DNA from 2 places in the Blautia sp. 1033sp1_1033st1_G9_1033SCRN_220408 genome. Region 2 is predicted to be linked to the other one. Evidence: predicted binding sites of a transcription regulator. Region 2 holds the regulator's gene; the other holds the start of a gene.
What was found. The regulator HrcA, encoded in region 2, represses chaperone genes, less so after heat shock. The targets are predictions, from matches to a motif close to TGTTAGCACTCNNNNNNNNNGAGTGCTAACA.

Region 1 (4,236 bases), on a different contig from region 2:
GAAGATCTTCGAGATTCCTCCTACCAACAAGTTCGAGGAAACCCGTTATCTCCTGAACCATCACAAAATGATGGAAGGCCGTGACTATGCTTATGAAGGTGTTCTTGGCGGCAAGACCGGATACACGGAAGCAGCAGGAAATACTCTTGTTACTTATGCCAAACGGGGGAATATGACCCTTCTGGTGGTGGTTATGGGTACCATTAACGGTGGCTGGTCTGATACAGCATCCCTGCTGGATTATGGGTTTGGCAATTTTGAGAAGATTAATCTGAAACAGGATAAGACCCCTGTAGTTACTGCGGATCTTGCCTGCGACAAATATATTCTTCAAAATAATGGCAATACCTGCCCGTTTCCCTATACCAGAACTATATATGTTACCGTTCCCAAGGGAACAGATGTATCTGCCCTGGAAAAGCAGCAGATCTTAGGCTCCAACGCTGCCGGTCCTCTTCTTTTAAACAGCAGCTATTATTATAACGGTCAGCTGGTAGGATGGGGTGTACAATATGAAAAAGAGGTCCTATCGGACCTCCTGCTTCCTTTTTAACTGTCGCTTCAGGCGGAGAGAATCCCGTTTTTCACGGATTTTCTCCGCCTCTTCTGTACCTACCCGGTATAGAGTTTTCACAGCAAAATATTTATCTTCTTCTGTTCTCCGTATACGGATCTTTCCCTCTATAGTTCCATGTTCCTGGCAAACTGCCAGGCAATAATAAACCTTTGAATTATTATTCATGAACCATCGTACCTTCCGTCTGGCAGGACAATGGCACACAGGACAGCAGGTGCTTAAAACCTCCCTGTCCTTCATCACTCGCTCTCTGGAAAAGAACTCCCTGGAAACATACTTATTCCACATGGAATATTCCATATGAACTTCTTCTTTTCTGGACTTGGGATTCTGGTAAACGTCCAGGGATGGATTCTGACGGATGCAATTATCGTCAATATACTGAAGCACATATGCTGTATAACATGCATCTGCAACAGCCCTGTGAAATTCCATCTGGCTTTTGATCTTCAGCTGCTGCACTGCGGTCTCCAGTGCCCGTCTCTCGCCATCTTCCTCATAACAGATCCCGTATAGCTTCTGTACATCATAATAAGTAACAGGACCTTTGATCAGTGACAGCATATTATAATATTTCATATTGCGCTGCAGCTCCATAACATCCTGATTGCCCCAGGTAAAAAAGGCATAATCCTTTCCGCACCATTGAAGAAATTCTCGCACTGCCAGCGGAAAAGGCAGGCCATCTGTCAAATCTTTATAATCTACATGGATCACCTCATGGATACTGTCATGGATCCAGTTGTACACCTGCGGTTTGATCAACCGTTGAAAACTGTCTATGATATTTTTATCTTTATCAAGCTTTACAGCCCCTATCTCAATAATCTCAAATGGTAGTCTTGCATTCTCAAATTTTTTCCCATCCGGGCTTTGATTCCATTCAAGATCAAACACAATATAATTCATGGTATGATTCCATCTTTCCTTTTGCCGTTTCTATCATCTCTTCTGCGCGTAAATCAATAAGGAAAGAATAAAGCAAAAAAGCTATTCCGTCAACCCTGTGCCTAAAGCTTGCCCTCAAGCCAGTACAACATCGTTACTGTTCACTCCGTTCACAGCAACGTAGCCAAAATTCATTCCAGATTGCCTGCGGCAATGGAATTTTGGCTTGTATGTCTCGGAATTTTGGCATATTCATGCCAAAACACCTCGCGGGATAGTGGTGTGTGAACAGTAGCACAACATCTATTATAAGCGATCTTCTCCTCTGAGAGCATCCTCACAGAACGTTTTTATAAAAAAAGGGCATGCACCCAATGGTGCACACCCCCATATTAAAAATATCAGCCTTCAATGGCGATATGTTTCTTTTCTTCTACTTCCGGTTTTGCTTCCTTCTTCGGAACGAACAATTTCAGGATGCCATGTTTAAATTCAGCTTTTACATCCTCCTGGTCTACATCCTCACCCACATAGAAGCTTCTGCTGCAGGCTCCGGCATAACGTTCCTTACGGATGTAACGTCCGGTTTCCTTCTCCTGTTCATCCTTATCAAGACCTTTCTCAGCACTGATGGTCAGATATCCATTCTCCAGAGAAGCCTTGATCTCATCCTTTGTAAATCCGGGCAGATCTACCATCAATTCATAGCCATTAGACAATTCCCTGATATCTGTCTTCATTACGTGATTAGCTTTCCTGCCATACAGCTTCTTCTCTGTATCTTTCAGTGCTTTATCATCATAATAGAATGGAAATTCATTAAAGAAATCATCAAATAAGTTTTCTCCAAAAACGCTAGGCATTAACATAAGTCATCTCTCCTTTTTATTATACATTTATGTTGTTTACCTGTTTCTTTGGAACTCGGGTATCTGTTGGGATCTCATAGAACCTATTTCTTTGTTCTCTTTTTATCCTCTTCCTTTGTTCTATGTGTAATATAACACATGTTATTAGCACTGTCAAGAGGTGAGTGCTAATTATTTTGTGAAGATTTTGTGAAGCCTTGATTTTAAAGGGCACTTCCGGGATACACAATACAGGACAAAAATCGACTTCCATTATCAAGAGGTGAGTGCTAATTTTTATGAAGAATTTGTTATCGCTACAAGCCATGAAAAATAAGGAAGTTATCTCTCTGACTCCATATAATATTACTTTGCAGTTTATTTACTTTTATATTAGAACAGGGGAAATCACCTGTCTTTTCCCTATCAGAAGGTATCACACAGGCGAAAAACTGATCTGCTGTAAATTCTTCCATTCCTTCTACGCTGATATAACGGAATCCATGGAATGTAAAATGCGGTCGAAAAATCTGTTCTTCTCCATTACAGATAAATGTATCGATTGATTTTGCCTGACGAAGTGTCTCCGGATAGAAGTTTCCATCTTTGTCCAGTACCTCTGCATGACGGAGCACAATCTTCTGTCCTTTCTCGCCTTTCACATGAACCTCTACAACACCAGTCACAATCTGTCCGAAGTCATTCAAGTCGAGCAGCCGCGAGACTTGGCGCGTGATTCTGGTCAGCGTAAGCTGACATATTCTTTGCAGAATCACTGTGCATCCTCGCGGAGCGTTTATCTCAGTCGGAGATTGGACTCCCACTAAGACTAACTTGCTGTTACTCACCACCTGAAAGAGGTGGGAGTCTTCTCGACTGAGATAAACTTTTCACCTTTTGATGTCACAATCAACTCTTTACCCACAATTTTCTCTGTGATACGAACAGGTTCATTCTCCTGTGCTGTTAATACTGCTTTGTCAAAATCTTTAACAATAACATTTCCTTCTGTGATTTCCGGCGCATCTGTATCGATTGTCGATTCTATTTTCCAGGAAAATCTTGGTGCTTTCTCTGTAAGTCCCATTGGATTTTTTCTGTATTCTCTCCAAAAAAAGATTTGAAAGGTATCAGCCAGAAGGTTCTCACTGACAGTCTAAGATTAATGGAAGAAGATGGAATCTGCCCAATACCACCGCAGATACTGTCGGGGTTCATATGCACCCGGGCGTCAAATCCCACGAAAGGGCGGCCAGAGTCTTGATCGAATATTTGCTTGTATCAGGAAATAGATATTACTTTTCCAATGAACAGAATTTCATCATTGTTTCTGTCATAGATCAGAAATGCAAATGGGCGAGTAAGCTCCACGGTTTTGATAATCGGTTCATTTTCCACCGCGGCAGACATACATTCCATGGTAACTGCCGTCACTGCTGCTGCCTTCGTGCCGTTTTCATCCAACTCCAGTTTTGTTTTCTGCAGTATCGTATCCACATTTACATTTTGGTCTACAATACCGGAGAAATCAGAATTGCTGGAAAATAGATTGTCCAGCCCCATGCTTGAGAGCATATCGTTTAGAACAGTGCTCGTCTCAAAGTTAAGTTTTGGCATCTTGCAATCAACTTCATCATATTCTGGATTGGATTTCAGAAGTCCGCCAATATCCAGATCCTCAAGGTTGAAATCACCTTCATCATTTGGCAGGATGCCTATGAAACTTAGCCCGTTGGCATAATCCCTGCCAAAAGCAGTAGCCTTGTCATTTTCATAATACCTGTCTCCTGTACAGGTCATGTATTTTGTTTTTTCTTTTTTTCCAAAACTTTCTTCTGTATCAGAAACATTCCAAGGTTCCCCACTCCATCCGGACTCAAAATACAGGGAATTGGTCAGGCACAGTCCTGTATTGTCATTGAT
Region 2 (4,236 bases):
ATTTGCCATGGTAAAGGTCTTACCTGAGCCGGTAACACCCAGCAGGGTTTCAAACTGGTTACCTTCTTTGAAGCCCTTGACCAGTTCCTCAATGGCCTGCGGCTGATCGCCGGTAGGTTTGTATTCGGAATGTAATTTGAAATGATCCATGGAAACACCTCTTTGTCAGAATCTATTTATGGGTGGACGTTACCGTCTGCGCTGTACTCTGTTTCCCGATTATAGCAGAAATACTTTTGAAAGTATAGGGATAATACTGATTATTTCTACTGCAACTACAGAGTAGGTTGCAATCTTCATCAGTATTTCAATCACAAGTAACCAGAGTGAAAGAAATTCAAAAGAGACTGCGTTTGCCGAAAGGAAAACCACAGATAAAATAGATAATAAACCTATGTAAGGAGGGATGAATCTCTTGAGATTTATGGAATTAAGCTATCCGGTGTGCTATATGGGCTTTTATGTGAGGAAGGCAGCTGTGAAAAGGCGACGGGTTTCGGAAATATCAGCGGTGCAGCAAAGAATACCATTCCAGGGGATTTAACCTCCATGAATCTGAAAGAAGTGGAAAATATTATAAAAGAACATGAAAATCAGGGATTTCACATAGAGATGGAGCGGTAAGCGTATATAAAACAAAAAATCAGGTATCATAGCCCAGGGCTTGGACTGCTGGGGCTGTTTTATACAAATGACCGGCAGGTGTAAACACATCTGACCGGTCATTTTGTGATCTTACAGGAAATCCCCAATCTTCCTGCAATTTTCAGTGAATGATAACGCTTCGCCTGGAACTGTTGTAGGTATATACCTGTCCGCCAAGTGCTTTTATATTTTGAAGATTCCGGGCTACTGCAGGATAAGTCCGGAGAAAAGCAGGGGCATCCACAAAAGTGATATCAGCACCGATATATTTATAGAAGGAATAACGACCTGTATTATTGCCGTGGTGCGGCGCCTGCAGAAAGGTGGATTTTAGTTGCTTCTTATATGTACTGATCAGCCGTCTGCCTACCTTTGTGAGAATATCTCCTGTGAACAGCATGCTGGTTTTCCTGCCGGATACTTTAAATACCAGGGAGGAACCATTGCAGATGTCTTTGGTGGTATTGGTAAGGGTGTTGCTGTAACCGTTGAAAAACTGAAATTTCAGTCCGGAAAAACGGAAGCTGTCACCAGCTCCTTTCCAGTGGATTTTGGAGGTGCCGCACATTAATTTCATAAACTGCTGAAACACAGGATATTCATCCCAGCTGTGTTTAAATTTACGGTAGCGACTGTCATTGATCTTAGGAGCGATCACTTTTCGAATCTGGATATCTCCTGGAGAAGAAAAGATTTTGATAAAAGCACCGGTATGATCCGGATGCGGGTGAGTGATGATCCACAGATCAACTTTGCTGCCCAGACTTTGGATGGTCTTACGGACAAAGGCCTCCTGATCTGTCCAGCCACCATCTACTACGATCAGTTTGCCGTTACTGCCCTTGATGGTATAGAACATGGACTGCTTTCCGGCATGGTCATCGCCGTACTGGGTAACGCGCCAGGTGACAGAAGCAGTGCCGGCTGAGCATGGAACAGCAGGAGAAAGAAATAAAGCCAGTAAAAGAGTCAGAAGCCCGATAGCCAGTCCTGTAAAATAGGTCAGATGTTTTTTATAATCCATTGTAGTGTTTTCCTTTTTTTATATTGCGTAACTATATTATAAGCCGTTTACAATCATTTCTCAATCAGGAAAAATCATCACCAAATTTTCACACAAATATTTTGTAAAAAATATTGACAAACTTTTACAACAGGTGTATCTTAAGACCATAGATGTTAGCACTCCATTATGTTGAGTGCTAACAAAACAGATGGAGAAAGGAGCAAACATTCATGGATGACGTATTAGATGAGCGCAAAAAGAAAATACTGAAAGCAATCATCAAAACATACATGGAAACAGGTGAGCCGGTAGGTTCCAGGACAATTTCCAAATATCCAGATCTGAATGTAAGTTCAGCAACCATCCGGAATGAGATGTCAGACCTGACCGATATGGGATATATCGTACAGCCTCATACATCTGCAGGAAGGATTCCATCTGACAAAGGCTATCGTCTCTATGTAGATGAACTGACCAGGGAAAAGGAATCAGAGATCGCAGAGATCCGTGAGATGATGATAGAGAACACGGATAAGATGGATAAAGTATTAAAGAAGGTTGCCAAGGTTTTGGCAGCCAATACTAATTATGCCACTATGATCACGGTTCCACAGTACAGCGGAAGCCGATTGAAATTCATTCAGCTTTCCAGAGTCAGTGAGCACCAGCTGATCGCAGTTGTTGTTTGTGAAGGCAATGTGATCCGCAATCAGATCATTGATCTGGACGAAGAGATGGATGACCAGACTATTCTGAAATTAAACCTTCTTCTGAATACCAACCTGAACGGAGTTCCTATCCAGGATATCAATCTTGGTATGATCGCCAGACTGAAGGAGCAGGCAGGAACCCACAGCGGTGTGGTAGCTACCGTGTTAGATGCAGTGGCAGCCACCATTCAGGTGGATGAGGAAGATTTGGAAGTATATACATCAGGAACCACCAATATTTTTAAATATCCGGAGCTGGCTGACAAGTCCAGAGCAAGCGAGCTGATCTCCACTTTCGAGGATAAGAAGGAATTGGCAGATATGGTTCGTGAGAGCATGGGTGATCAGGAAAGCACAGGTGTGCAGGTGTACATCGGTGATGAGGTTCCCATTCAGACCATGAAGGATTGCAGTGTTGTGACTGCCTCTTATGAGTTGGGCAATGGGATGCATGGAACCATCGGTATCATCGGACCTAAGCGTATGGATTATGAGAATGTTGTGGACAGCTTGAAGAAGCTTAAGGTTCATCTTGATGAAGCAGTAAATAAGAAAACATAGAAAGGCGGTTGACAGCGTGTCAGATATAAAGAAAGAAACCGAAGCTACAGAAGAAACAGTTGAGATTCCGGTGACTGACGGCAGCGAAGAAGAGACAGCAGCCGAGGCTGAGGATACAGAGAAAGAATCTTCCAAAGAAGAGGAAAAAGAAGTTCCAGAGGCTGAAGCATCAGAAGAGCCAGAAACAAAAGATGCCAAACCGGAAGAAAAGACAAAGACTTCTTTCTTCGGAAAAAAGAAAAAAGATAAATTTGAACAGCAGGTGGAAGAGCTTACCGATCGTTTAAAGAGAAGCATGGCTGAGTTTGATAATTTCCGTAAAAGAACGGAAAAGGAAAAGGCCAGCATGTATGTGATCGGGGCAAGAGATATTGTTGAAAAGATCCTGCCTGTTGTGGATAATTTTGAAAGAGGACTTGCACAGGCTCCAGAGGGAGATGCCTTTGCAGATGGCATGAAGATGATCTACAAACAGTTGATGACCGCTCTTGATGAGATGGGTGTTAAGGAGATCGAGGCCAAAGGCAAAGAGTTTGATCCGAACCTCCATAATGCAGTGATGCATGTAGAGGATGAAAATGCAGGTGCTAATGAAGTAGTAGAAGTATTCCAGAAGGGATATACCTATAAAGATTTTGTTGTAAGACACAGTATGGTTAAAGTTGCAAATTAATCAGGAGGGAATTATCATGAGTAAGATTATTGGTATTGATTTAGGTACTACAAACAGTTGTGTAGCAGTTATGGAAGGTGGAAAACCTACCGTTATTGCAAATACAGAAGGATCCAGAACAACACCGTCTGTTGTTGCATTTACAAAGACAGGTGAGCGTCTGGTAGGTGAGCCTGCAAAACGTCAGGCTGTAACAAATGCAGAAAAGACAATCTCTTCCATTAAGAGAGAGATGGGTACAGATTATCGTGTAAATATTGATGGTAAGAAATATTCTCCACAGGAGATTTCCGCTATGATCCTTCAGAAGCTGAAAAAAGATGCAGAAGGATACTTAGGTGAGCCTGTAACAGAAGCGGTGATCACAGTTCCAGCATATTTCAATGATGCACAGCGTCAGGCTACCAAGGATGCAGGTAAGATCGCAGGTCTTGATGTAAAACGTATTATCAACGAGCCTACAGCAGCAGCTCTTGCTTATGGTCTTGATAATGAAAAAGAGCAGAAGATCATGGTATATGACCTTGGCGGTGGTACATTTGATGTTTCTATCATTGAGATCGGCGATGGTGTTATCGAGGTTCTTTCCACAGCAGGTAATAACCGTCTTGGTGGTGATGACTTCGACCAGAGAATCACAG

Region 1: AB5916_RS04505 (Hsp20/alpha crystallin family protein) is a predicted target of HrcA. The motif match lies at 2,477-2,507, and genes of this name have one in related genera.

Annotation. Positions count from the first base shown of each region.
Region 1 is NZ_JBFKZO010000004.1:52,573-56,808, reverse strand. Features, by position in the region: gene AB5916_RS04515 (D-alanyl-D-alanine carboxypeptidase family protein) at 1-553, shown strand, start outside; gene AB5916_RS04510 (exonuclease domain-containing protein) at 527-1,486, opposite strand; gene AB5916_RS04505 (Hsp20/alpha crystallin family protein) at 1,867-2,334, opposite strand; gene AB5916_RS04500 (family 78 glycoside hydrolase catalytic domain) at 2,631-3,020, opposite strand; gene AB5916_RS04495 (hypothetical protein) at 3,158-3,400, opposite strand; gene AB5916_RS04490 (serpin family protein) at 3,595-4,236, opposite strand, start outside.
Region 2 is NZ_JBFKZO010000005.1:138,507-142,742, forward strand. Features, by position in the region: gene uvrB (excinuclease ABC subunit UvrB) at 1-150, opposite strand, end outside; gene AB5916_RS05970 (ComEC/Rec2 family competence protein) at 767-1,669, opposite strand; gene hrcA (heat-inducible transcriptional repressor HrcA) at 1,882-2,922, shown strand; gene grpE (nucleotide exchange factor GrpE) at 2,948-3,595, shown strand; gene dnaK (molecular chaperone DnaK) at 3,612-4,236, shown strand, end outside.